3 regions of the Rhizobium sp. S96 genome follow, and region 2 is predicted to be linked to each of the others. Evidence: predicted binding sites of a transcription regulator. Region 2 holds the regulator's gene; each other region holds the start of a gene.
The links. Region 2 encodes PhoB, which activates phosphate uptake and scavenging genes when phosphate is short. Its sites were predicted from a motif close to TGTCATNNANCTGTCAT; they were not measured.
Positions count from the first base shown of each region.

Region 1: the regulator PhoB is predicted to act here: its motif matches at 2,248-2,264, upstream of QTL94_RS24325 (LTA synthase family protein).
Region 3: the regulator PhoB is predicted to act here: its motif matches at 2,589-2,605, upstream of QTL94_RS05130 (inorganic diphosphatase).

Region 1 is NZ_JAUDRY010000033.1:10,403-15,374, reverse strand. Features, by position in the region: gene QTL94_RS24330 (DUF1003 domain-containing protein) at 1-217, opposite strand, end outside; gene QTL94_RS24325 (LTA synthase family protein) at 305-2,233, opposite strand; gene QTL94_RS24320 (TolB family protein) at 2,462-3,295, shown strand; cobalamin riboswitch at 3,321-3,504, shown strand; gene bluB (5,6-dimethylbenzimidazole synthase) at 3,546-4,241, shown strand; gene QTL94_RS24310 (DUF2865 domain-containing protein) at 4,245-4,972, opposite strand, start outside.
Region 2 is NZ_JAUDRY010000003.1:275,242-280,213, reverse strand. Features, by position in the region: gene pstB (phosphate ABC transporter ATP-binding protein PstB) at 1-201, shown strand, start outside; gene phoU (phosphate signaling complex protein PhoU) at 245-958, shown strand; gene phoB (phosphate regulon transcriptional regulator PhoB) at 995-1,678, shown strand; gene QTL94_RS02360 (aspartate/glutamate racemase family protein) at 1,750-2,400, opposite strand; gene QTL94_RS02355 (GcrA family cell cycle regulator) at 2,557-3,093, opposite strand; gene QTL94_RS02350 (aspartate aminotransferase family protein) at 3,515-4,714, shown strand; gene argF (ornithine carbamoyltransferase) at 4,760-4,972, shown strand, end outside.
Region 3 is NZ_JAUDRY010000004.1:81,975-86,946, forward strand. Features, by position in the region: gene QTL94_RS05115 (class I SAM-dependent methyltransferase) at 1-271, shown strand, start outside; gene QTL94_RS05120 ((R)-mandelonitrile lyase) at 278-679, opposite strand; gene QTL94_RS05125 (aldo/keto reductase) at 893-1,879, shown strand; gene QTL94_RS05130 (inorganic diphosphatase) at 1,933-2,535, opposite strand; gene QTL94_RS05135 (DMT family transporter) at 2,668-3,570, opposite strand; FMN riboswitch at 3,660-3,809, opposite strand; gene hupB (DNA-binding protein HupB) at 3,933-4,208, opposite strand; gene lon (endopeptidase La) at 4,415-4,972, opposite strand, start outside.

The DNA of each region.
Region 1 (4,972 bases), on a different contig from region 2:
CTAGGAAGCCGGTGATGAAGCCCCAGGAACCACCGACACGGGCTATCGAATCCGCCAGGCGTTCGCCGACGGATGCCTTTGCCTGCAAGGCGGCATTGACGTTCGTCGAGATGATCTTGCGCTCATGCGCCTTGGCGAGAACACGCTTCTCGATCTCACTGAGTTCGCCCGTGGACTTATCGAAATGATGGTGTACGAAATCGGATAGATTGTGCATGGATCGACTCCCGATGCATTGTTTTGCTTCGGGGCGAAGTATTCCGTTCTCATGTCAAATTGCAATGCGGTCAGCCCCGCATTGCCGTCACAAGCCGGCGCTGTTCAGCCAGGCATGCTGCGGGAAGAAGCGCTCGAGGGACTGCGCCTTTCCGAACATGATGTCATGCTGGAGATAGCGATAGTCTCGCACCAGTGGATCCAGGTTCTTGGGGTTAAGAACCCAATCGGGCGAAGGGGTGTTGTCGCGGGCGATCAGCTGATAGCGATCAACAACCGCATACTTCTTCTGAACGCGACCGAGGAAGCCGGTGTAATAGGGGTGCTCGTAGCCTGCGAATTTCAGCAGGTGATAGGGCAGCAGCGAGGGGCTGATCGTTCCGACATTGGACTTCACGCCCTTCTTGTTGGACCAGATAACGAGCGGTGTCTCGTGCTCCTGCTTCATCACGCTGACGGATGCCTTACGGGTTGCGACCTGATCAGGCATATAGCCAGTATCCATGTACACGCTCCCGAGTGGCGGCAGATGATCGCCCCAGAGCACGATGATGGTTTCGCGTTCGCGCTTGCTCGCCCAGTCCGTGAGCATCTTGAAGCTGTCGTCAGCCTCCTTCACGCCCTGCGTATAGGTACCGAGCGTCGCACGATCTGAATCGGTCAGGCCGGCGCCCTGGATGTCGATCGTGTTCTTGCTGTAGCGATTGGGCTCGTAAGGACCATGTCCCTGCAGGGTGACAGCGAAGAAGAATAAGGGGCGATCCATCCCATCCGCCTCCTGCATGATCTCCTTCATCAGCGCATCGTCGGAGGCAAAAATGCCGCGCTTTTCCATCGCCGGCATCGTTTCCTCGCTACGGAACTCCTCGAAGCCGAAGTCCTTGTAGACCTCGTTGCGGTTCCAGAACCAGCCGCTGAAGGGATGCAGTGCGCGAGCGGCATAGCCTTGCCCGCGGAAGAAGGTCGCCAGTGAGGGAATGTCGTTACGGATATACTGCTGATAGGGAATGCTGCCATAGGGCAGGAATGCGTTCGAGAAGCCGGTGAGCGCCTCGAACTCGACGTTGGCGGTCATGCCGCCGAACTCCGGCGAGAAGACATGGCCCGACTGGGCGGCACGGATGTTCGGCATCGGATCGGCCGACAGCTTCAGCGTCTTCAGGCGTGTCGGATCCCAGAAGGACTCGCTCATCACCATGATGACATCCGGCTTTTCGCTCGGGCCGCTGAGATATCCGTAGTTGCGTGCCGGAATGGCGTCCAAGGCCTGCGGGCCAATGCCTGCGGGTGCGGCGACGTCGGCCATCGGGACGTTGAAGATGAAGGCGAGTATGAAACCGTTGCTGCGGTAATTTTCCTTCTGATCCCACATCATCGGCACGACCTGCAGGCGATCGCGGATCCAGGAGTATTGCGAGTAGTCCATCAGCGAGCCGAAGGCGGCGACCACGGGCAGGCCGAGGCAAAGGCACCTGACACGCGCCTTGCTCTGCAGTTTGGGGAAATGCCGCCAGGCAAAGCGCCAGGCGAAGACCATGCCGGCCAGCGACAGCAGAATACCCATTGCCAGGACAATCGCCGTGACCGGTCGCTCGCGCACCATGACAGGCAGAAGCTCCATGATCTGCCGACCGAACAGGATATCCGACGGATAGAGAGGATCGGAGAGGTAGTGCTGCTTCTGATTGGAAACGAAGGCGGGAACGATCACCAGCGGCAGGACGATCAAGGCGGATAGAAAGCGCCGACCGAAAGCCGCATCGAGGGTGAGCATCAGCACCGTCAGCATCACCACGGTGGTCATACCGGGACGGGCCGTCGAGGTGAGGAATGTCCCCACGTCGCCAACACCACCGCGTGCGATCATTTCGACCGTAATCGTTGCAAGAAGCGCAATCAGCGCAGAAAGGGCGGTCCCCACAGCGCCGCGCGATATGGAGGCACGACCTTCACCCGCGCCAGCGTAGAACGACGCGACACGAGACGCCGCTCCGGACCTTAAAACTTGCGCGATCAACGGTGAAACTCCAATATCATAAAACCTTCACCGAACTGTCACATCTTGGTCATGAACGCTAGATGAACCGTTTTAGTTTCCTGCAGTTCTCGCATTTTGTTGATGCCCGAAGAGGCTGAACGGAAGGGCCATCGCCGGTGCGGGGCAAGGTAGCTGCCGAGAGTTTTCTTGCGCCCAATCAATCGGTCGCGTAGGTCAGGGACCGGTTTGAGTTTGAGGAGGCTTGGCGTGCGCAGTTCCGTGGAGATCTACAACGTTCGAACGGGCACTGCCCGGATTGTCTGGCAAACCGACAAGCTTGTCGAGGCACCGAATTTCTCGCCCGACGGGAGCTATCTGCTGCTCAACGGCGACGGGCTGCTCTATCGCCTCGCCCTCGACGGCTCAGGCGGCTTCGAGAGATTGGATACCGGCTTCGCCGTCCAGTGCAACAATGATCACGGCATCTCGCCTGATGGAACGCAGATCGTCATCTCGGACAAGACCGAGTTCGGCAAATCGGCGATCTATGTCCTGCCGATCGAAGGCGGCACGCCGCGCCTGGTCACCCCGAACCTTCCGTCTTACTGGCATGGCTGGTCGCCAGACGGGAAGGAACTCGCCTATTGCGGCATCCGCAACGACGTCTTCGATATCTACACGATTTCGGTCGAGGGTGGCGAAGAGCGGCGCCTGACCCACGGAGAGGGACGCAACGATGGTCCTGATTACTCCGCCGACGGCCGCTGGATCTACTTCAACTCAAGCCGCACCGGCCTGATGCAGATTTGGCGCATCCACCCGGATGGCACGGGGCTCGAGCAGGTTACGCAGGACGACTACGGCAACTGGTTTGCTCATCCGTCGCCCGACAACGACCGGGTTCTGATCCTCTCCTACGACCCTGATGTGTTCGACCACCCGCGCGACCTGAATGTCCGGCTCCGGATGATGGACATGGATGGCAACAACCTGACAACGCTGTTCGAGCTCTTCGGCGGGCAGGGGACGATTAACGTTCCGAACTGGTCACCGAATGGTGACGAGTTCGCGTATGTCCGCTACTTCCCGGTACCGGATTGAACGATTGCCTTTGTCTTCGTTTCGGGACATAGAACGCGCGTCGGGTGCCCGCCAAGCGGCGGGAGAATCGGGAATTCGGTGAAAGACCGGAACGTGCCCAACGCTGTAAGGCCGACGTCTGCCGCTTGATATGCCACTGGCTTGCGCCGGGAAGGCGCTGCAGACGGATGACGCCAAGTCAGAAGACCGGCCCGACAATCATAGACTGACCCGCGCGGACGGCGGGCGGTTGTATTGTTGGGGATTGACGATGCGACCAGACAAATCTGGCTCTCTATCGAGAGCCGGTGCCTTTTCAGCCGATGAACGTGCGGCCGTTTACAAGGCAATCGAAACCAGACGGGATGTTCGATCCCAGTTCCTGCCGGACCCGTTACCTGACGACGCTGTCAGGCGGCTGCTTGCGGCCGCGCACCACGCGCCTTCGGTCGGCTTCATGCAGCCCTGGAATTTCATCCTGGTGCGTGACCAGGACGTGAGGCTCCGCGTATGGGAGGCTTTCAATCGCGCCAATATCGAGGCCGCAGAGATGTTCTCCGGTCAACAGCAGGCGGCATATCGTGCGCTGAAGCTGGAAGGCATCCGGAGTGCGCCTCTCGGAATCTGCATCACTTGTGATCCGGACCGATGTGGCGACGTGGTGCTCGGGCGAACACACAATCGGCGCATGGATTCCTATTCCACCGTTTGCGCCGTCCAGAACCTGTGGCTTGCCGCGCGGGCGGAAGGCATCGGTGTCGGCTGGGTCAGCATCTTCCACGAGGCGGAGCTGAAACAGATACTCGGCGTCCCGGAACGGGTCGAAATCGTCGCCTGGCTCTGCATCGGCTATGTCGACCAGCTCTACGACCAGCCGGAACTCGCGATCAAAGGCTGGCGGCAACGTGTGCCGCTCTCAGACCTGATCTTCAACGATGCGTGGGGGCGAACGGAGGACGCTTCGTGAGCGTCACTGCTGTTGCGGCTGGGCGCCGGGGGCCAACGGGTGCTTCAGATCGATCGTTTCCTGATCGCCGGCGAGGAACTGCGGGCCGACCTGCCGCACCTTGCCGCTCTGTGGCTCGTAGGGCCGATCCGGCACGCTCGCCTGCGGGGCAGACGCGGTCGCGGGGGCGGGCGTCGGCTTCGCGGTCTGTATCGTCGTGATCGAGCCTTTTTGCGGAGGTTCACTGACGGCCGACTGATTTTTCCGCATGCGTTCGTAATAGGCCGGGAGATCGCAGGTGCAGGACGACTTCTCGCCCGGCTTGCGCTTCTTATAGGCAAAGGCATTGGGCAACGCGCTGTAGGGGGCGCCCGATGTCGTCGACGTCATGTTCGACGTCTCGGTGTTCGAAACGTCATGATAGAAGAGCTCGGTATCGACCCCGGGGCACATCTTCGAGCAGGTATCGGCGTCGCGGGCGAAGTCGAATGAGGTCGCATTCGAGCTGATCGGGAAGAACCCGCCATCGCAGGTCCGTACGCAGACGGTATTGAGGTGGGAAAGGCCTTGCGTGCCGACGCCACCATAAAACCTGCGGCCTGGGCTCCCTCCGAGCGGAATGAAGGTATCGTTGTGCATCGCCTGATCTTCGACGCTCGGTGGCTCGGCATATTGAGGATCGTCGCTGACGGTCGGCTCCTCGTTGCAACTATTGGCGTCGAGCGCGGCCATCAGCTCGTTGCGGGTCCGCG
Region 2 (4,972 bases):
GTCGAGGAGCTCATCCACGAACTGCGCGAAAGCTACACCATCGTCATCGTCACACACTCGATGCAGCAGGCGGCTCGCGTTTCGCAGCGTACCGCCATGTTCCACCTCGGCAACCTCGTCGAGGAAAACGACACAGACAAGATGTTCACCAACCCGGATGACCCGCGCACCCAGGACTACATCATGGGCCGCTTCGGTTGATCTCCGGCAACGGTAACCCTCAGGACATTCAAGGATAAGCCCCATGGCATCGACACATATCTATTCCGCCTACGACGACGACCTGAAGTTCCTGTCCCGCCGTATTTCGGAAATGGGCGGTCTTGCAGAACAGATGGTTTCAGACGCTGTCCGCGCCCTGGTGAACGGCGACACGGCGCTGGCCCAGAAGGTCATTTCCGACGACGTGATCCTCGACCACGCCGAGCGCGAGATCGGCGACAAGGCGATCATCACCATTGCACGTCGTCAGCCCATGGCCGCCGACCTTCGCGAAATCATGGGTTCGATCCGCATCGCGGCCGACCTCGAGCGCGTTGGCGATCTTGGCAAGAACACTGCAAAGCGCGTCATCGCCGTGCAGAGCAGCGGCGTTCCCCGCAAGCTCGCTCGCGGCCTCGAGCACCTCTCGGAGCTGGCGCTTGTCCAGCTCAAGGAAGTTCTCGACGTTTACACGAGCCGTGCTGCGGACCGCGCCAAGTCGATCCGTGAGCGCGACGAGGAAATCGACGCGATGTACACCTCGCTGTTTCGCGAGCTGCTCACCTACATGATGGAAGATCCGCGCAACATCACCAGCTGCACGCATCTTCTCTTCTGCGCCAAGAACATCGAGCGCATCGGCGACCATGCGACCAACATTGCCGAAACCATCTACTACATGGCCACCGGTGCCCAGCCGGAAGGCGAACGTCCGAAGGACGATACCGCCAACACCGTCGGCGCAGTCACTGAATAATCGTTCCGCGACCGCGCCCCCAGGAGACCGAAACGAATGATACCTAAAGTAGCTGTCGTTGAAGACGAAGAGGCCCTGAGCGTGCTTCTTCGCTATAACCTTGAGGCCGAAGGCTTCGAGGTCGACACCATCCTGCGCGGCGACGAGGCCGAGATCCGGCTGCAGGAGCGCACGCCCGACCTTCTGATCCTCGATTGGATGCTGCCTGGCGTGTCCGGCATCGAGCTCTGCCGTCGCCTGCGCATGCGGCCGGAAACCGAACGTCTGCCGATCATCATGTTGACGGCCCGTGGCGAGGAGAGCGAACGCGTTCGCGGCCTGTCCACCGGCGCCGACGATTACGTGGTCAAGCCGTTCTCGACACCCGAGCTGGTTGCCCGCGTCAAGGCGATGCTGCGCCGCGCCAAGCCGGAAGTTCTCTCGTCGCTCCTCAAGTGCGGCGATATCGAACTCGATCGCGAAACCCACCGCGTTCATCGCAAGAGCCGCGAAGTCCGCCTGGGGCCCACGGAATTCCGCCTGCTGGAATTCCTCATGGCCTCGCCAGGCCGGGTCTTCTCGCGTTCGCAGCTTCTGGACGGCGTCTGGGGCCACGACATCTATGTCGACGAACGGACCGTCGACGTCCATGTCGGGCGTCTGCGCAAGGCGCTGAACTTCTCCAACATGCAGGATGTGATCCGTACCGTTCGCGGCGCCGGATACTCAATGGAAGCCTAGGCTTCCATCGAGCCGCCAGCAGAGCGGGCCGCTGGGGGCGTCCTGCGGGCATAGGGAACGAGCCGCCGGTGTCAGGCGTCTCGCGAAACGCTTGCCACAGCGGCGGCCAGGCCCGCCGCTGGACTGCTAAGGGGTTTGGGACCATCCTTGACCAGATCGGCAGCGCCCGCCATCGACGCCTGGGCGAGAGCAACGGCCGCGGCCCCCTCGCGGTAAGCGGCATCTGCCGCCTCGGCAATGACCGCCAGATATCCATCACGATTGCCGGCCTTGAAGAGATTCCATGCCCCCGGCACCAAGCGCACTTCGAACGCCGTTTGCGTTGCCTCGGCTGCCGTGGCGAAGAGTTGCGCCGTTGGTTCCACGGTGGTTTGAACCGCGCAAAGAACGACGACCCGGCCTCCAGCCTGAACTGCCTGTTCCGCCAAGGCAGCGTCGACGCGAAGGGTGGGAATGGACACGGTGTCGCCCAATGCGTCCACCGACGGCCCAAGGGTCGAGCATGTGAGGATAACGGCATCAGCCGTTCGACCGAGCGATCGCAACAGCGAAGCGGTTTCATGAGCAATGTCACGGGTGAGCCCACCCGAGCGTTCGGCGTCTGCGAGCAGATCGGGCCGGACCGTATGGGCAAGCGTTCCCTCGGCGAGGCCGATCTCTCGTGCCGCGGCCTCGAATACAGCAATGTTGCTGTCGGCCGTATGTAGGCAGGATATTTTCACCGCATGCTCCAGTGCGCGCGAACGCCGAACGCAACACGCATCCCCCTACAGAAACGCAGCGCGCCCGGTATGGCATGCGAGCGCTGTCCGCGTTGCGCAGTCAACAAAAAACGGGCCCGCGAAGGCCCGTTTTGCATTCCTTATCCGGCTTCCGGATCAAGCGACCCGGTTTGCAGCCTTCCGGCGCTCGTTCACCGGCTGGTATGCCATGCGCTGGTGATAGGTGCAGTAAGGCGAGGAATCCGGGGATTCACAGCCGCAGAAGTGAAAGTCGTCCTTCAGCGGATCGCCGACCGGCCACTTGCAGGTGCGTTCCGTGAGTTCCGTCAGGCCAAGGCGGCGCGAGATCGGTACGACCACGTTGGCAGCAGGACGGTAGCTGACTTCTTCGATCGCATCGATGTCGATCTCTTCCTTCAGCATCGTCGCGCCCTGCTGGCGGGTGACGGTGCGGGTGGCGGTGATCCGGGATGCATAATTCGGAGCGCGTGGTGCCGACGTGGCGCGCTTCGGCGTTCTTGTCGCCGTCGACGTGCCGCCGGCCTTGGCCCGGCCCGGCAGGCTCAAGCGGTGAACTTTGCCAATGACGGCATTGCGGCTTACACCGCCAAGTTGTGCCGCGATCTGGCTGGCGCTCAGGCCTTCGGACCACAGCTTCTTCAGTTTTTCAACGCGCTCGTCTGTCCAGTTCATGCCCCTGTCTCCGCCTTATTAGCGTTGGTGTAGGCAGAATCCTTCACCGTTGCCCCGGACGTGTCCGAGGCAAGAAACGCTTGCTCGATTTTGGTGACTAGTTCCGCCGCATGCAGTCTAGTAATTGAGTTTTAACCTAGTGTGAGGCTGACTCCGTGACAAGAGTCGGTTGAATCGCGGAGAATCGAATTTCAAGTTTTCCCCAACTTGCTGGGGCGGAGAGTCATTTATGCAACATTAATTGTTGATAGATTTAGGCGCCCTGATTGCCAGCTTGACGCATGCACTAAAACCTCAGTTTTGTTGACATTGCAGTGCGAAAAGTAAATAGTGCTGCTTGCCGCCGAAAGGCGGCATTTTTAATTTTCTGGACCCCCTTTTTAGCCGGAGTCCGATGTAGCCAATGACAGGAGATCGCGCCATGGCTGAAGCCGCGCCGCTTTATGATACCTACTCTCGTGCCCCTTTGCGGTTCGAGCGAGGAGAGGGCGTGTGGCTGATCACTGAAACTGGCGAGCGATATCTTGATTTTGGTGCCGGCGTTGCCGTGACCTCGGTTGGTCATGGGCATCCCCATGTCGTTGGTGCGCTGAAGGCGCAGGCAGACAAGGTCTGGCACCTGTCCAACATCTATGAAATCCCGGGCCAGGAAACATTCGCAAAGCGCCTGACGCAGGCGACCTTCGCGGACAAGGTGTTCTTCACCAATTCCGGCGCAGAGGCACTCGAGTGCGCGATCAAGACGGCGCGCCGCTACCAGTTCTCCAAGGGGCACCCCGAGCGTTTCCATATCATCACCTTCGAAGGCGCATTCCACGGCCGGACACTGGCAACCATCGCCGCCGGCGGACAGGAAAAGTACCTGGAAGGCTTTGGCCCCAAGGCGCCGGGCTTCGACCAGGTGACGTTCGGCGATGTCGAAGCGGTGAAGGCCGCGATCACAGCGGAAACGGCAGCCATCCTGATCGAGCCCGTTCAGGGCGAGGGCGGCATCCGTCCCGCGACCACAGAATTCATGAAGGCGCTGCGCCAGATCTGCGATGAAAACGGCCTGCTGCTGATCCTCGACGAGGTTCAGAGCGGTGTCGGACGCACGGGCAAGCTTTTTGCGCATGAGTGGTCGGGTGTGACGCCTGACATCATGGCTGTCGCCAAGGGCATCGGTGGCGGCTTCCCGCTCGGCGCCTGCCTGGCGACTGCTGAGGCGGCGTCTGGTATGAAGGCCGGTACTCACGGCTCGACCTACGGCGGCAATCCGCTCGCCATGGCGGTCGGCAATGCCGTGTTAGACGTTATTCTCGAAGACGGCTTCCTGCAGCATGTGCGTGACGTCTCGCTGGTGTTCCGCCAGGGGCTCGCCTCGCTCAAGGATCGCTATCCCGACGTCATCGAGGATGTTCGTGGCGAAGGGCTGATGCTCGGCGTCAAGGCCGCCGTGCCATCGTCTGAATTGCTGCAGGCGATCCGCGCAGCGCAACTGCTGGCGATCCCCGCCGGCGACAATGTCATTCGTCTTCTCCCGCCGCTGGTGGTCACCGCCGATGAAGCCCGAGAAGGCCTCGCCCGACTGGAGCGTGCCGCCGAAAGCGTTCGCGCTTCCAAGATCAAGAAGACGGCTTGAACGGATAGGTGCCCGGCCTGACGGCGGGCGTAATAGGTAACGACAATGGCTTCCCCCAAACACTTCCTCGATCTCTCCGCGGTATCGTCCTCCGACCTGCGGGTGATCATGAACGACGCTATTTCCCGCAAGCAGGCATTCAAGGCAGGCCAGGGCGACAAGCCGCTGGCAGGTAAGATGCTGGCGATGATCTTCGAAAAGCCCTCGACCCGTACGCGCGTCTCCTTCGACGTCGGCATGCGCCAGCTCGGCGGCGAA
Region 3 (4,972 bases), on a different contig from region 2:
CGAGTTCGAAGACGACTTTCTCGATTGGGCCTATATCGACACCGACCACTCGTTCGAACTGACATGGCAGGAGCTTCTGCTCTGCGAGAAGAAGGTCAAACGGACCGGCCGGATTGCCGGCCATGATTTCTGCACCGGCAACACGGTCAAGCCGATCGTTTACGGCGTGGTCGAGGCCGTCACGAAATTCTGCAAGGACTATGGCTGGCAATTCGAGTTCCTGACGGTCGAATCGCACGCTCACTTTTCCTATTGCCTGAAGCGGCTCTGAACCGCCTCAGGCCTTTCCCGCATATTGCTCGTCGCTGACTTGTTCCATCCAGTCAGCGGCCTTGCCATCCAGGGCCTCGTGGATGGCGATATGGGTCATGGCAGTATCCGGCGCGGCGCCGTGCCAATGCTTTTCACCAGGCGCGAACCACACGGAGTCGCCGGCGCGGATTTCCTGAAGCGGGCCGCCCCAGCTTTGCGCCAGGCCCTTGCCTGATGTGATGATCAGCGTTTGCCCCAATGGGTGGGTGTGCCATGCGGTGCGGGCGCCCGGCTCGAAAGTCACGCTGACGGCCCTGACCCGTGCCGGCTCGGGGGTATCCATCAGTGGGTCCTGACGCACGGCACCGGTGAAGTATTCGGCAGGCGCCTTCATCGAAGGCCTGCTTCCGACGGGTTTGATCTCCACTGCACGCTCCCTTGCGAATTGAACTCAACGTTATCGTCCGATCGTAGGATATAGATCGCCACCGTCCAAGGGACAGGACGCCTGGGACGGCCAAGGCTCTCCATAAAATAGATGCGACGCGACCCGCTGGCCGCCCTATCTTCTGCCCCGACGCTTGCCCCCTGCCCGGCTCGCTGCTAGTGCCGGGAACACTTGATCACGTGGAGGATTTTCATGAAGCAACATTCATTCGGCCATCTGCCCCATACTGTCACCAACATCGGTTTTGGCGCATGGCAGATCGGCGGCGCCTGGGGCGATGTCACGGAAGCGGACGGACGCGCAGCGCTCAACGCCGCCCTCGATGCCGGCATGACCTTCATCGACACGGCAGACGTCTATGGTGACGGGCGTTCGGAAAAGATCATCGCCGATGTGCTTGAAAGCCGTGGCGGCGAGCGCCCGATGGTGGCGACCAAAGCCGGTCGCCGGCTCGATCCGCATGTGGCCGATGGCTACACCAAGGCCAACCTCGAAAGCTTCATCGATCGTAGCCTCAAGAACCTGCGCGTCGACAGTCTGGATCTGGTTCAGCTGCACTGCCCGCCGACAGAGGTCCTTTATCGTCCCGAAGTCTTCGAAGGGCTGAACGAACTGCAGAAGGCCGGCAAGATCCGGGGCTACGGCGTCAGCGTTGAAAAGGTCGAGGAAGCGTTGAAGGCGATCGAATATCCCGGCGTCGTCAGCATCCAGATCATCTACAATATCTTCCGCCAGCGACCGGATCATCTGTTCTTCCAGGAAGCGCGCCGCAAGAACATCGCCGTCATCGCCCGCGTGCCGCTGGCAAGCGGCCTTCTCTCCGGCAAGATCAACCGGGAAACGACGTTCGCGAGCGACGACCACCGCAACTTCAACCGTCACGGCGAAGCCTTCGACGTCGGCGAAACGTTTGCCGGTGTGCCTTTCGAGGTTGGCCTTCAAGCCGTCGAGGAAGTGCGCAAGCTGGTTCCGGCCGGCGCCTCCATGGCCGCATTCGCGCTTCGCTGGATCCTGATGAGCGACGCCGTCACCGTCGTGATCCCCGGCGCTCGCAATGCCGAGCAGGCCAAAGCCAACGCGGCCGCGGCCAGCCTTGCGCCGCTTTCGCAGGACGTCATGGATGCCACCCGCGAGATCTACGAGCGGCTGATCGGGCCGCACGTGCATCAGCGCTGGTAGATACAAAAATGGCCGGGCAAAACCCGGCCATTTCTTTGAGCGTGCGGCTCGAATTACTTCTTGTCGGCATAGGCCTTGATGGCGGTGGCGACTTCCGACTGCGCCTTCTCGGCATTTTCAAAGCCGTTCAGCTCGACGACCTTGCGCTTTGCCGGAAGCTGCTTGTAGACGCGGAAGAAGGCCTGCAGGCGCTCCTGCTCGATCTCCGGAAGATCGGTGATTTCCTTGACCTTGTCGTAGGTCGGATCGATGTCGGTCGTCGGCACGGCAACAATCTTGTCGTCGACCTCGCCACCGTCGATCATCTTCAGCACACCGATCGCGCGCACCCGGATGATTGCGCCGGGAGCGACCGGTTCGCGTGTGTAGACGATCGCGTCGAGCGGATCACCGTCACCGCCGAGCGAGCTGGTGATCGAGCCATAGTTGGCCGGATAGGCCACCGGCATCGACTGGAAGCGGTCAACGACGATGTGGCCGGTATCGGCGTCGATCTCGTACTTGATGATGCTTCCCTGCGGGATCTCGATCGCCGTGAAGAACTCCTTGCTGTCATCCTTCGGCTGCGGAAAATCGAGATAGGAAACATAGTCTGCAGCGGCTGCGATACCTGCGGTCAAAAGCAAGGCTGCTGCGGTGGAAAAAATCGTCTTCACTATGGATACCCCCATTGGCGCTATAAGAAACGCACTCCGCCTAGGGGGGTGAGATCACAACGATATGACATTTCTGTCGGCTTCCGGAACGGGCGATAACATATGCGTGACCGCCCGCTGGTCAGCTGTGGATCAGCCGCCCGCCCGCTCCCGCTTCATTTCATTTTGCATGATGAAGATAGAGGCGCCGAGGATCAGGAAAGCACCGAGCCAGAGGTAGCCCGCCGGCGCGTAACCGAAGAACAGCCAGCCGGCCAGTACGTTCAGGGGCAGCTTGAGATCATCGAACGGCTGCACGTAAGTGGCGTCGGCCACGGTGTAGGCGAGCGTCAGGAAATACTGCGCCATGACGGTCAACAGGCCAGCCAGAACGAAGAGCACGAGGGTCATGCCGGTCGGGATGGCGAAATCCGCGGCAAGCGCCAGGCCACCATTGATCGGCGTCAGCAAGACCAGCAGCCAGACGGTGATCGTCTCTGGGCGCTCGATCCCGGTGAGGCTCTTGGTGATCAGGGACGAGGCTCCCCACAGCAACGCGGAGAGTATCGGCAGCAGGGCAGCCCAGGTAAAGGCATCCGACCACGGCTGCAGGATGATCATCGCGCCTATGAAACCGACTGCGGTCGCTGCCCAACGGGCGGTTCCAACACGTTCGCCAAGAAACAGCCGGGCGCCGAGGATGATGAAGAAGGGAGACGTCATCACCAGTGCGATCGCCTGCCAGATCTGGACAGACGCGAGCCCCGCAACCCAGGCCAGCACGCCGAAGGAGGCCAGGGCAACGCGAACGGCGTGGCGCCAGGGGTAACTGGTCCGCATGGCGGAAAGGCCGACCTTTTTCAGGAACGGCAGGGAGAACAGCAAAGCGAATGCATATTGCCAGAAAGCGGCTGATGCGGAGGGAAACGCCAGCTTCATCGTCAGCCACTGCGTGATGACGTTGAGGATCGCGAAAGCGATCCCTGCAAGTACCATCCAGCCGGCGCCGGCAAGCGCGCGCGACTTGGAAGCGGTCAATGGGGAAGTCTGATTCATGTCATTCATCCGAAACAAGGGACCAACACAAATCAGGACGCATGAGCGCCGATATCACGCGTCGGCATCGGCCTTCGCGATCAAACGACGTTCATTCTCTTTCATCCGGACTATGACCGTCGGCTCCGGAATTGCACCGGATCTGCTGACCCTTTCCGACGTGGCCGGAAAAGCGCTCGCGGGCTCAAGCAGATGCTCTTACCGCCGGTGGGGACTTTCACCCCGCCCTGAGAACATCAATGGCGTAAAACAAAGTCGCAAGATCAGCAAGGTCATAAAAACGCGAAAAGGGTCCAGCTTGCGCCGAACCCTCTAAAACCTGTGCCGCCGGCCTCGTTGTCCGGCAGCCAAGTCAAATCCAATCAGCCGTTGACGGCATCCTTCAGGCCCTTGCCGGGCGTGAACTTCGGCACGTTGCGAGCCGGGATATCGACTTCAGCGCCGGTGGACGGGTTGCGGCCCTTGGTGGCTGCGCGATGGGAAACGGTGAAGCTACCGAAACCAGCGAGGCGAACGTCGCCCTTGCCCTTGAGTTCAGCCTGGACAACTTCGAAAACTGCGTCAACTGCGGAAGCAGCATCGGTCTTCGAGAGTCCTGCCTTTTCGGCAACTGCGGACACGAGTTCATTCTTGTTCATGTTTCCACCCCTTTCTAAATGGTTCGAAACGACTCAAATCTATAAGCTGGCACAGAATAAGGTTCATCAGGCCCGCCGCACCCCAAAGACCCTGCAAATCAAGGAAATGCAAGCGTCTACACATGGTTTTCACAAAAAAAGGCTGGCGAAAACGCCAGCCTTTTCAGGGTTTTTAAGCAATTGGGCACGAATGTGGCAAACAAGGCTCAGTGAGCTATGGTTGCGCCAGTTTCATCGAGCCCTTCGACCGTCGCGATGACCGGCGTTTCCACCGTTCCATCCCACTCGATCGGCTCCGGTCTGCGGACCAGGGCATGCTTGATCACCTCGCCCATGCGGGAAACGGGGATGATCTCCATGTTGTTCTTCACGTTATCCGGAATCTCCGCCAAGTCCTTGGCGTTCTCTTCCGGGATCAGCACCTTCTTGATACCGCCGCGAAGCGCTGCAAGCAGCTTTTCCTTCAGACCACCGATCGGCAGTACGCGACCGCGCAGGGTGATTTCACCCGTCATTGCCACGTTCTTGTCGACCGGAATACCGGTCATGATCGAGACGATCGCGGTTGCCATGGCAACACCGGCCGACGGGCCATCCTTCGGCGTCGCACCTTCCGGCACATGCACGTGGATGTCGCTCTTGTCGAAGCGCGGAGGCTCGATGCCGAAATCGACAGCGCGCGAGCGGACGTAAGATGCCGCCGCCGAAATCGATTCCTTCATGACTTCCTTCAGGTTGCCGGTCACGGTCATGCGACCCTTGCC